3 regions of the Caulobacter sp. 05L422 genome follow, and region 3 is predicted to be linked to each of the others. Evidence: predicted binding sites of a transcription regulator. Region 3 holds the regulator's gene; each other region holds the start of a gene.
What was found. Region 3 encodes LexA, which represses DNA repair genes until DNA is damaged. Its sites were predicted from a motif close to ATGTTCNCNANNTGTTCT; they were not measured.
Positions count from the first base shown of each region.

Region 1: the regulator LexA is predicted to act here: its motif matches at 1,666-1,683, upstream of uvrA (excinuclease ABC subunit UvrA).
Region 2: the regulator LexA is predicted to act here: its motif matches at 2,003-2,020, upstream of ssb (single-stranded DNA-binding protein).

Region 1 is NZ_JBFTOB010000026.1:34,372-38,495, reverse strand. Features, by position in the region: gene AC1DMQ_RS21970 (DUF1223 domain-containing protein) at 1-296, shown strand, start outside; gene AC1DMQ_RS21965 (hypothetical protein) at 306-770, opposite strand; gene AC1DMQ_RS21960 (hypothetical protein) at 851-1,486, opposite strand; gene uvrA (excinuclease ABC subunit UvrA) at 1,763-4,124, shown strand, end outside.
Region 2 is NZ_JBFTOB010000006.1:198,504-202,627, forward strand. Features, by position in the region: gene AC1DMQ_RS08265 (type I secretion system permease/ATPase) at 1-832, opposite strand, end outside; gene ssb (single-stranded DNA-binding protein) at 1,405-1,917, opposite strand; gene AC1DMQ_RS08275 (hypothetical protein) at 2,059-2,448, opposite strand; gene AC1DMQ_RS08280 (hypothetical protein) at 2,464-3,135, opposite strand; gene AC1DMQ_RS08285 (hypothetical protein) at 3,225-4,124, opposite strand, start outside.
Region 3 is NZ_JBFTOB010000038.1:6,779-10,902, forward strand. Features, by position in the region: gene AC1DMQ_RS25160 (glutathione S-transferase family protein) at 1-594, shown strand, start outside; gene AC1DMQ_RS25165 (GFA family protein) at 646-1,053, shown strand; gene lexA (transcriptional repressor LexA) at 1,180-1,884, opposite strand; gene AC1DMQ_RS25175 (DUF5990 family protein) at 2,166-2,585, shown strand; gene trpC (indole-3-glycerol phosphate synthase TrpC) at 2,593-3,381, opposite strand; gene trpD (anthranilate phosphoribosyltransferase) at 3,378-4,124, opposite strand, start outside.

The DNA.
Region 1 (4,124 bases), on a different contig from region 3:
TCGCCCTGTCGCGCGGCCGGGTCGAGATCGGGGCGGGCCAGGCCCCGAAGGCCGGGGCCGACGTCTGGCTGGTGCGCTACGATCCGCGCGTCCAGCAGGTGGCCATCCAGCGCGGCGAGAACAACGGCAAGACCCTGCCCCACCGCGACGTGGTTCGCGAACTGACCAGGCTGGGCGGCTGGAACGGCGCGCCGGTGGGCTTCAGCACCCTGCCGCCCGCCGATCCGGCCTTGCGCACGGCGGTGCTGGTCCAGGCCACGAACGGCGGCCCGATCCTGGCGGCGGCGCGGCTCTAGGTCAGAGAGCTAGCCGCCGTACCGCTTCTTCACGTCGTCGGTCAGGACGTTGCAGAGCTTCATCTGATCGCGCAGGAACGCCTTGTCGACCTCGCCGGCCTTGTGGAACTGCGGGATCAGGGCGGAAGCGAAGTCGAAGCGCGCCTTGACCACCTCCTCGCGCTTGACCTGGCCCACCAGCTCCAGCGTGTCGAAGGCGTCCATCAGGGACGGCGTGTAGAGCAGCTTCGTCGGGATGAAGAGCGGCTTGTAGAGGATGCCGCCGCCGGGTGCGATGATCGTGCCGGCCTCAAGGTCGGGGTTCGACAGGAAGAACCGGGTCATGTCGCAGGCCGCCAGGGCGTCGCCCCAGCCCTTGGCCTTGTTGATGTCCAGCGAGGCGAAGATCGACGGCTCGGCGGCGTGGCTCGGCGCGGCCACGGCGAGGGCGGCGAAGGAAGCAACGGCGGCGATGATCTGGCGAATGCGCGTCATGCAGGCAGGCTACGCCGGTTAAGATTGAGCGCCTACTGTCTTGGCCTCCATCCTGGAGGCGCTAGACTGGGCCGGTCGGACTAGCAGGGCCCTTGCCGCAGAGGCGCGCCGCCGGACACGCCCGGAAAGTCCAGGGACGACCCGCCCATTGCGTTGCCGGGCGTTCGTTGGGTGCGATAGGCGCGGCACCGCTCCTGGCGCGCCGCCTCGGCGTCGTACCGCGACGGCGGCGGCTTGGCAGGCAGTCCGGCCATCTTCCTTTGCCAGCGCAGTTCGGCCTCGCGCCACTCTCCGTAGCAGCGGTCCTTCTCTTCGTCGGTCATGTGCTCGCTGGTGAGGCCCAGGCAGGCGCGCTTGTACCGTCCGCGGTGGAAGGGTCCGCCCTCCTTCAGCGCCCATTTCGCCTTGGCGTCGGCGGCCCGGGCGGGATCGGTCCAGGCGCCGCCGTCCACGGCCCAGGCCGGATCGATGGCCGGCGTCGCCGACGGCGTCTGGGCCGGAGCGGCCGCGACGTCCGGCGCCGGCGCCGCCTTCTCGATCGGCGAACTCCGCGCATCGCGGGCCGATCGCGCCGGCGAGCGCGGCGAAGTCCTCCGACGAACTTCGGGCCGCTCCAGCGAGATCACCAGCGAGGTGTCGTCCATGGTCGGCGGCCGCCGCTCGGACAGGATCAGGCTGGCCAGCAACAGGGCGTTGATCCCGACGCCGCCCAGCACGGAAATCCATAGGCGCCGCCGTCTCGCCGCCTCGCCGCGCCCCATCCGCCACCCCAGGTTTAAGCCCCAGGGTGATGATCGCCTTTAGCTCGCGTTCTTTTCGTGGCCTTGAAGTGTCCGAGCGGCGCCGTCTGCTGACTCCTACTGTCAGCAGCCTGACACCGACCTAGACGCGGCATTTGTTCGCACCTTGTTCTTGTGTTAATCGCGGGTCTGCGCCCTACATATAGCCGTCTCGCCGTGGCTCTCCCCACGGCCTCACGCGTTCCGGAAAACATGGCTGAACAACTGAACTTCATCCGCGTGCGCGGCGCGCGGGAGCATAATCTCAAGAACGTCAGCGTCGATATTCCGCGCGGCGAGCTCGTGGTGCTGACCGGCCTGTCGGGCTCGGGCAAGAGCTCCCTGGCGTTCGACACAATCTACGCCGAGGGCCAGCGCCGCTACGTGGAGAGCCTGTCGGCCTACGCCCGCCAGTTCCTGGAGCTGATGAGCAAGCCGGACGTGGACCTGATCGAAGGCCTGTCGCCGGCCATCTCGATCGAGCAGAAGACCACCTCGCGCAACCCGCGCTCGACGGTGGGCACGGTCACCGAGATCCACGACTACATGCGCCTGCTGTGGGCGCGCGTGGGCGTTCCCTATTCGCCCGCGACCGGCCTGCCGATCGAGAGCCAGACCATCAGCCAGATGGTCGACAAGATCACCGCCCTGCCGGAAGGCACGCGCCTCTACCTGCTGGCCCCGGTCGTCCGCGACCGCAAGGGCGAGTACCGCAAGGAGATCGCCGAGTGGCAGAAGGCCGGCTTCCAGCGGCTGAAGATCGACGGCGAGTTCTATCCGATCGAGGACGCTCCGGTCCTCGACAAGAAGTTCAAGCACGACATCGACGTGGTCGTGGACCGCATCGTCACCAAGCCGGGCATGGAGCAGCGCCTGGCCGACTCCATGGAACAGGCGCTCCGTCTCGCCGACGGCCTGGCCGTGGCCGAATGGGCCAATGTCGAAGAGGGCGAGAAGGAGCCGCGCCGGCTGCTGTTCTCCGAACGCTTCGCCTGCCCGGTCAGCGGCTTCACGATCGCCGAGATCGAGCCGCGGCTGTTCTCTTTCAACAATCCGGCGGGCGCCTGTCCGGCCTGTGACGGCCTGGGCGCCAAGCTGGCCTTCGACGCCGACCTGATCATCCCCGACAAGGACAAGAGCCTGCACAAGGGCGCGGTGTCGCCGTGGGCCAAGGGCCCTTCGCCGCTCTACACCCAGACCCTGCAGGCCCTGGCCCGCCACTACGGCTTCTCGATGGACGAGCCCTGGCACAAGCTGCCGGAAAGCGCCCGCCAGATCGTGCTGCAAGGCTCCAAGGGCGAGAAGATCAAGTTCGTCTACGACGACAACGCCCGCAAATACGAGGTCGCCAAGCCGTTCGAGGGCGTGCTGCCGAACCTGGAGCGCCGCTGGCGTGAGACCGACAGCTCGTGGGTCCGCGAGGAGCTGGGCCGCTACCAGTCCGACACGCCTTGCGAGGTCTGCCACGGCAAGCGCCTGAAGCCCGAAGCCCTGGCCGTGAAAATCCACGGCCTGGACATCGCCGCCGTCTCGAACCTGGCCATCCGCCCGGCCCGCGACTGGTTCACGGCGCTGGAAGGCCACCTCTCCGACAAGCAGATGGAGATCGCCCGGCGGATCCTGAAGGAGATCAACGACCGCCTGCGGTTCCTGGTCGACGTGGGCCTGGACTATCTGAACCTGTCGCGCGGCTCGGGCACCCTGTCGGGCGGCGAGAGCCAGCGCATCCGCCTGGCCAGCCAGATCGGCAGCGGCCTGACCGGCGTGCTCTACGTGCTGGACGAGCCGTCGATCGGCCTGCACCAGCGCGACAACACCCGGCTGCTGCAATCGCTGCAGGGCCTGCGTGACCTGGGCAACTCGGTGCTGGTCGTCGAGCACGACGAGGAGGCCATCCTCACCGCCGACTATGTGATCGACATGGGTCCGGCGGCGGGCGTGCACGGCGGCGAGATCGTCGCCGAGGGCAAGCCGGCCGACATCATGGCCAATCCCAACAGCATCACCGGCCAGTACCTGACCGGCGCCCGCGAGATCGAGGTGCCCGAACAGCGCCGCCCGATCAATAAGAAGAAGACGCTTCGCGTCATCGGCGCCACCGGCAACAACCTCAAGGGCGTGACCGGCGAGATCCCGGTCGGCACCTTCACCTGCATCACCGGCGTATCGGGCGGCGGCAAGTCGACCTTCACGATCGAGACCCTGTACAAGGCCGCCGCGCGCCGCCTGAACAACGCCAGCGACGCCCCGGCCTCGCACGAGCGGATCGAGGGGCTGGAGAACTTCGACAAGGTCATCGACATCGACCAGTCGCCGATCGGCCGCACCCCGCGCTCGAACCCGGCGACCTATACCGGCGCCTTCGGCCCCATCCGCGATTGGTTCGCCCAACTGCCGGAGAGCAAGGCGCGCGGCTATGGCCCCGGCCGCTTCAGCTTCAACGTCAAGGGCGGCCGCTGCGAGGCCTGCCAGGGCGACGGCCTGATCAAGATCGAGATGCACTTCCTGCCCGACGTCTACGTCACCTGCGACGTCTGCAAGGGCCAGCGCTACAACCGCGAAACCCTGGACATCC
Region 2 (4,124 bases), on a different contig from region 3:
GCGCCGAAGAGGTCAGGAACTCGCGGATCGAATCCAGCTCGCGAACCCGAGCCACCGAGTCTCCGACCCTTCGGGACTGGAAGTAGGCCATCGGCAGGTGCGTGAGGTGGGAGAAGAGCTTCGATCCCAGTTCGGCGTCCACGCGGTTGGTCGTGTGACCGAACAGATAGGTTCGCAGGCCTCCCATCAGGACGTCGAAGATCGACACCACGAAAAGGCCGAACGCCAGCACCTCCAGCGTCGTCAGGCCCTTGTGGACCAGGACCTTGTCGACGACGACCTGGAAGAAGAGCGGCGTGACCAAGGCCAGGAGCTGAATGAACAGCGACGCCACCAGCACATCGCGCAGCAGATGACGATACTTGACCAGGGCGGGGATGAACCAGGTCACGTCGAAGGCCCGGGCCGCGCCCGCGACCCGTTCCCGGGTCGTCATCAACACCAGCTGACCGGCGAATTCGCGCTGGAACTCGGCCAGGGGGACGACGTGCGGCGTCCCCTCTTCCGGACGCATCAGCAGGACGGTGTCCCCTCCAGCCTGCAGCAACAGCAGGAAGCGGCCGTCGCGCATCTGGGCGATGGCCGGCAGGGGATATTTGCTCAGCTGACCACGAACGAGTTGGCGGCGCGCCTTGACGTCCAGGCGCTTGGCCAGCAGCAGAAGCTCGTCGATCCCCAGCGCCGCGCCGCCCTTGCCCAGGCCATGGACCAGTTGGTCAGGGTCAGCGGGACGGCCAAGGAAGCCGAGCAAGGCCACGAAGCAGGCCAGGGCGGTGTCGACGACCGCAGGCGTTTCAGCCCCGCCGCCCTGCTCCGCCGATTGATCACGCATACGCCACGCCCCGAACACCCCTGGGTTGCTAAGGTGCACAGCTTGGCCGTCGTAGCAACGCTTCGCCGCTCACACTTGCCGACGTGTCGGGTCCTCGACGCTTTTGCTATTAATTCATATTTTCAAGGTCTTAGCCCCTCCTCGACGATCCTAGAGGCACGGTCGTTTCGAGCACTTCGCGAAAACCCGCATAAGTTTCAACAAATTACAGACTCGAAAAAAATTCCGGTTGAGCGGACACATTTCCGCCCTTTCCTGTGGAAAACGTGGGACGGTCAATCAACCCGCCTGCCGCGCGTTCAACCGGGTCAGGCTCAAGGCGATGCAGGACGACGGGCGCCGCGCGATCGCCCGAAGGCAGCGGAACGCCGTGTCGCGATCGACCAGGATCGGCGCCTGCTCTCCACACGGACGAACGTACGATCCGACGACGGACCAAGCCATGCGGGCGTTCTAGATGCGGCAGGCCTCGCGAGGCCACGGCCGACGATGAGCGTTGGGGTAGGCGCAATAAGAAACGGCCGGCTCCAGGGGGAACCGGCCGTTGTCTACGTTTCCAGCCTTGTTCGGCTTTAGAACGGGATTTCGTCGTCCAGGTCGGCCGAGAAGCTCTCGCGCGGGCCGCTGGGCTGGCTGCGCGGAGCGCCGCCGCCGAAGTTGCCACCGCCACCGCCGCCGCCGGCGTAGCCTTCGTCATAGCCGCCGCCCGGCGCACCGGCGCCCGCGCCGTCGCCGCGGCCGCCCAGCATGGTCAACTCACCGCGGAACTTCTGCAGCACGATCTCGGTGGAGTACTTCTCGACGCCCGAGGCGTCGGCCCACTTGCGGGTCTGGATCGCGCCCTCGATGTAGACCGTCGAACCCTTGCGCAGATAGCTCTCGGCCACCTTCACCAGGTTGTCGTTGAAGATCACCACGCGGTGCCATTCGGTCTTTTCCTTGCGCTCGCCCGAGGTGCGGTCACGCCAGGTTTCCGAGGTGGCCAGACGCAGGTTGGCGACGCGGTCGCCCGAGCTGAGGGTGCGGATTTCGGGATCGGCTCCGAGATTGCCGACCAGGATGACCTTGTTGACGCTGCCCGCCATGGGGGAGATTCCTTTTCACGCCCGGCGACCAACGCGCCGGCATCTGAGGCGGACGTTAACGGCTTCTTAAGTCGCAAGGCAAGCTTTGTTCTCGTAACGTTCCTGTGGAGCATCCGGGTTATCCCCGGATTTGGAACGCTCCTATTGAGCCGGCATCGCTCCCGGGACGGCCAGGCGGCCGTCGCCCGTGCGGACCAGCGACATGAACCGGGCGCCTTCGTAGGTGTCGCCCAGATAGATGCCTTCCTTCTGCAGGAAGATGAACTTGCCCTGATAGGCGCCGGTCATCTCGCGGCTGGGGCTGCCCATGCGCACGAAGCGCAGGCGCATGCCTTCCAGTTCGGCCGCGCAGAGCTCCAGGCTGGGCACGTTTCGCGCCACCGGATTGAACTTCAGCGTGCCGTCCTTCTGCTCGATCACGTGCATGCAGACGCCGGTCTCGAAGGGAGCCTTGGTCTGTTTCTCGCAGCCGGTCAGGCCGACGGCGGCGGTGGCGGCGATGAGCGAGAGGGCGACGACGGGAAGGCGCATGGTCTTGAATTCTCTCTAGGCCGACGGGATGGAGCAGTTGGGCCCCAGCTCGATGATCGAATGGAAGGTGCGGTTGTCGGACGAGGATTCCACCTTGCCCGGCACCAGGCGCAGGGTCTCGTCGCCCCAGCGGCCGTAGGTCGCCCCGCCCGCCTTCTCGCACTTACCGCCCGAGAGCTGCTGGGCGCAGGCGTTGACGGTGATCTCGCCAGGCAGCTTGCGCCACTCGCCGCCGGCATAGCGCCAGCAAACGGCCAAGGGCGTGCTCGAGACGGCTGGCGTGGTGATGGCGGGGGTCGCGGCCGGCGCGGGCACGGTCGGCGCCTCGGCGGGGGGCGGCAGCGGGGTCAACACCAGGCCAGCCTGGTCGGCGGCGGCCAGGGCCCCGGTCTCGTCGACGCCGACGTCCAGGGCGCCGGTCGCCACACCGTTCTTCTTGGCGCATTCGGCCAGGGTGGTCTCGCCGACGAACTGGCCGCCGACGAAGCAGCGCAACGGCCGCGCGGGATCGAGCTTGGTGTCGTCGGCCCGGCCGGTCTCGACGACCAGCCCGCCGCGCGAGGCCGGCGGGGCCTCGGTCGGCGACTTGCCGCCTTGCATCAGAGCCAGGGCGATGCCGAGGCCCGCGACCAGGGCCAGGGCGGCGCCGCCGCCCAGCAACACGCGTCGATCTTTGAGAAGTTCCATGATCCCTGGCTACGACGCGCTGATGACGCTTTCAAGTCCAGGCGCGCAGAACGGCCAAGCGGGCCTCGAAGGGCCGCGCGGATCGCGCCCTAGCCGCCGCCGGTCAGGCGATTGAGCGCGGCCTGGTAGTTGGCGATCTGGTTGGTCAGATAGGCCGGAACCGGGCCGTTGACGTTGTTCGACTTGGTCGCGTCTTCCCGCTTCACGCCGTTGGCGGTGTCGGCCATCTCGCGATAGGCGGTCCGTACGGCCGACAGGGCCTTGGTCATGGCGGCGGTGGCGGCGTCGCGGCCGGCCTTGTCGGTCAGGTCCAGGCTGGTGTCCAGCGAGAAGCCGTAGATCGGCCCCTTGCCGTCCGCCGAAACGACCTGGCCGTGGTCGGTCTTGGTGTTGCGCACGATGCCCGGCTTCAGGCCCAGGGACTCCAGCACGTCGGTGCCGCCCTTGCCGGGCAGGATCTCGACGGTCGAGGTGGTCTGGGACGGGCTGATCCGCAGCATGCGGTTGTTGCCGCTGCTGGCGAACTCCACCTTGGCGGCGTAGCCCGTCGCCTTGCGGATCTTGTCGGCCAGGGTGTCCAGCGTGTCGTCGGCCGCGATCTTGATCGTGGTCAGGGCGCCGCGCGCCCGCGTGCGGACCTGGAAGGTGTCGCCCGCCCGCGCCGAGGTCGACGAGACGATCTTGTCGGACTGGGTGAACTCCATCTTGCCGCGCGGAATGCCGAAGATGTCCAGCGCGCTGGAGCCGGAGGCGTCGACGGCGATCGAGGTCGGGGTGGCGTAGCCGTCCTTGCCGGTCAGCCGCTGCTCCCAGGTCGCCGCGCCCGTGGCGACGTTGATCTGGGCGACATAGCCGTCCTTGTCGCCGACCGTCGGCTGCCCGCCCAGGTCCTTGCCGGCCGAACCCACCAGCCAGGCCTGGCCGTTGGAGACCGCCATGCCGGTGACCGTGTCGTCGCCCGTGCCGCCGTAATAGGCCAGGGTGTCCTG
Region 3 (4,124 bases):
CTGGTCGGCGAGCTGGGCCTGCCGCACCAGCATATCCCGGCCGGCGGCGACTTCGGCGGGCTGGACGAGCCGGCGTTCCGGGCGATGAACCCGCACGGCAAGGTTCCGGTGATCGCGGACGGCGAGGTCGTGGTCTGGGAGTCGCACGCCATCCTGCGCTACCTGGCGGCCGCCCATGGCGCGGACCGGTTCTGGTCCGAGGATCCGGGCCCCCGCGCACCGGTCGACGGTTGGATGGATTGGGCGCAGACCGCGCTGCAGCCGGCCTTCCTGGGCGGGGTTTTCTGGGGCGGCTATCGCACGCCGGAGGCCCAGCGCGACGAAGCCGCCGTGGCCAGGGCCCTGGACCAGACCGCACGCTGCCTGAGCCTGGTCGACGCACAGCTGGCGGACCGCGCCTTCGTCGTCGGCGAGACCCTGTCCCTGGCCGACATCGCCATCGGCGCGCACCTCTACCGCTATTTCGAGCTGGAGATCGAACGACCCGCCTTGCCGCGCCTGCAGGCCTGGTACGAGCGCCTCCGGGCTCGTCCGGCCTACCGGGAGCATGTGATGGTCCCGTTCGGCGAATTGGAGGGACGGCTGGCTTTCTGAGCCCGAAGGCGAGGTCGGGCGTTAGGCCTGGAACGAACGACGGAGGCGATCATGGAACGCCAAGGCGGCTGCGCCTGCGGGGCGGTGCGATACGTGGCGGAGGGCGGACCGCTGCGGGTGGGGCTGTGCCACTGCATGACTTGCCGCAAGCGCCACGGCGCGCCGTTCAACGCCTTCGCGGCGTTCCGGACAGACCGGGTGCGGATCGAGGGTTCGCCGGCGATCTGGGCCGGCGCCGAGCACGGCCTGCTCCACGGCTGTCCGACCTGCGGCTCGCCGCTGTTCTGGACGGCGGAAGGCGAGGGCGACGGCGAGATCGAGATCCATCTGGGCGGGCTGGACGACACTGGCCAGTTCACGCCGCAGTACGAGGTCTGGGTGAAGCGGCGCGAGCCGTGGCTGCCGCCGCTGAACGTGCCGCAATATGTGGAGAACCGGCCGGCGGGGATGGCGTCTTAGCAGCCCGCGCGGCGAACCCCCTCCGGCCCTTCGGGCCACCTCCCTCAAAAGGGAGAGGACGAGATACGAAAAGGGGACAGGCACATGTGCCTGTCCCCAGCCGCAGCGTTGATGTCCGCCGAGAACCTAATGATAGCGCCGGATCAGGCCCACCAGCTTGCCCTGCACCTCGACCTGGTCGGGGCCGAAGATGCGGGTCTCGTACTTGGGATTGGCGGCTTCCAGGGCGATAGAGCCGCCCTTCTTGCGCAGGCGCTTGAGGGTGGCTTCCTCGCCGACCAGGGCCACGACGATCTCGCCGCTGTTGGCGGTGTCGCCCTTCTTGATGATCACATAGTCGCCGTCGAGGATGCCGGCCTCGATCATCGAGTCGCCCTGGACCTCGAGCACATAGTGCTCGCCGCTGCCCAGCATGGTCTCCGGCACCGGCAGGCGCTCGCGTTCGTGCTGGATGGCGTCGATCGGGGTGCCGGCGGCGATGCGGCCGAGGATCGGCAGCTCGCGGGTGGTGTCGGCGGCGATCGGCGCGCCCGGCGCCGACGGCGGCTGGCCGCCGCCTTCCAGCACCTGGGGCTTGAAGGTTCCTCGCCCCTTCGGCGGCGCGGCCGCCGTGGCCTGCTGGGGCAGCTTGACCACTTCCAGCGCCCGGGCCCGGTGGGCCAGGCGGCGGATGAAGCCGCGCTCTTCCAGCGCCGTGATCAGCCGGTGGATGCCCGACTTGGACGCCAGGTCCAGCGCCTCCTTCATCTCGTCGAAGGAGGGGGAGACGCCGGTCTCCTTGATCCGCTCGTGGATGAACATCAGCAGCTCGTGCTGCTTGCGCGTGAGCATGTCCGGCCTCGCCAGTCGTCGCGGAACAAACCGCAAACCTCTGTGAATGTTCTCTAGGTGTTCTTCGTTGATGTCAAGTTAACGGTGTTCGCCGGGAGGGCGGGCGAATTCCCGAGGAAATACAGAGTCCGGACTGGGGCGAAGCGGGGCGAACGGGTGATCAAGGCCGCCCCGGAGGGAATCAGGCGGCGTTGACCCCGCCTGGTGGGACCCGTCGCGGATTGCGGACCCTGACGGAGTCCGGCTACGGAGTCGGAACGCGCGGCAGGTTGGAGAACCGGATGGCGACGGGCGAGACGATCACGCTCAGGCTGACGATCCAGGACCCCGTTCCCGGATGCGCTTACAGCCTGCAGGACAAGAAGAGCCAGGCCGTCGGTCAGGTCGTCGCCGGCGGCGGGCCGCTGTCGTTCGACGTTCCCGTGCGCGTCGCGCCTGGACCGAAGTTCCTGGGGGAGTTCGTCCGCAGCGAAGGACCGGAGCGGCGCTTCGTCTACATCGCCATCGGAGGCCAGGCCGGCGCGGGGGCGTCGCCCTGGAGCCGGCGCGCCAAGATCGACATCCACACGCTGCCGACCGACCTGCTGGATCAGGCTCTGGCCGGCAAGGTCCTGGAGGCCCGCTTGCCCGGAAGGGACAAGGACGGCGGTCCGGCCTGCGCGACGGTGCGCCCGCTAGGACCCTGGCGGGTCGCGGACTGACCGGGTCCTAGCCCAGCAGCGCCTTCGTCGCCGACGCCACGTCGGCCTGGCGCATCAGGCTTTCGCCGACCAGCATGGCCTTGGCGCCGGCCGCTTCCATGCGCACCGCGTCGGCGGCGACGAACAGGCCGCTCTCGGTGACCAGCAGGGCGTCCTTGGGAGCCTGGGCGGCGAGGCGTTCGGTGACGGCCAGGTCGACCACGAAGCTCTTCAGGTCACGGTTGTTGATCCCGACCAGGGTCGAGCCCAGCTTGCCGGCCCGGTCCATCTCGGCCTCGTCGTGCACCTCGACCAGGGCGTCCATGCCCAGGCGCGCGGCCTCGGCCATCAGGTCGGCGGCCAGGGCGTCGTCGATCATCGCCAGGATGACCAGGATGGCGTCGGCGCCCAGGGCGCGGCTCTCGGCCACCTGCCAGGGGTCGACCAGGAAGTCCTTGCGGATGCAGGGCAGGGCGACCGCCGCGCGGGCGTCGATCAGGTAGCCGTCGGCGCCCTGGAAGCTGGGGCCGTCGGTCAGCACGGACAGGCAGGCCGCGCCGCCGGCGGCGTAGGCGCGGGCCAGGGCCGGCGGATCGAAGTCGGCGCGGATCAGGCCCTTGGACGGCGAGGCCTTCTTGATCTCGGCGATCAGGGCCAGCCTGCCGGGCGCGTGGTGCGCCTCGAGCGCAGCCTTGAAGCCGCGCGGGCCGTTGGCGGACTTGGCCGCGGCGTCCACCTGGGCGAACGACCGGCGACGCTTACGATCCGCTACGTCCTCGCGCTTGTAGGCGGCGATCTTGGCGAGGATGTCAGTCATGCTGGGGTCACTTGGGCGGGCACGGGTTCACTGTTGGTGGCGGCCACCAGACCGGCCAAGGCCGCCTGGGCGCGGCCGTCGTCGAGCACGGCGCCGGCCAGTTCGACGCCTTCGCGCAGGGTCTCGACCTTGTCGGCCACCAGGAAGGCGGCGGCGGCGTTGAGCATGACGATGTCGCGATAGGCGCTCTTTTGGCCGCCCAGCAGGGCGGTCAGGGCGGCGGCGTTGAAGGCGGGATCGCCGCCGGTGATGTCGGCCAGGGCCGCGCGCGGTAGACCGACGGCTTCGGGGGTGATCGTGAACAGCCGCAGGGAGCCGTCGCGCCATTCGGCGACCTCGGTCTCGCCGGTGGTGGTCAGCTCGTCCATGCCGGCGCCGTGCACCGACCAGGCGCGCTCGGCTCCGAGCGCACCCAGGGCCTTGGCCACCGGCTCGACGAAGCGATGGGCCGAGACGCCGACCACCTGGCGCTTGGCGCCGGCCGGATTGGTCAGCGGGCCCAGCAGGTTGAAGATGGTGCGGAAACCAAGCTGCTGGCGGATCGGCGAGACGTGCTTCATCGCGCCGTGGTGCGACTGGGCGAACAGGAAGCAGATGCCGGCCGTATCGAGCGCGTGGCGCTGCTGGGCCAGGCTGGCGTCGATATTGACCCCCAGGGCGGCCAGAACGTCGGCGGTGCCCGACTTGGAGGTGATCGCCCGGTTGCCGTGCTTGGCGACCTTGAGGCCGCCGCCGGCGGCCAC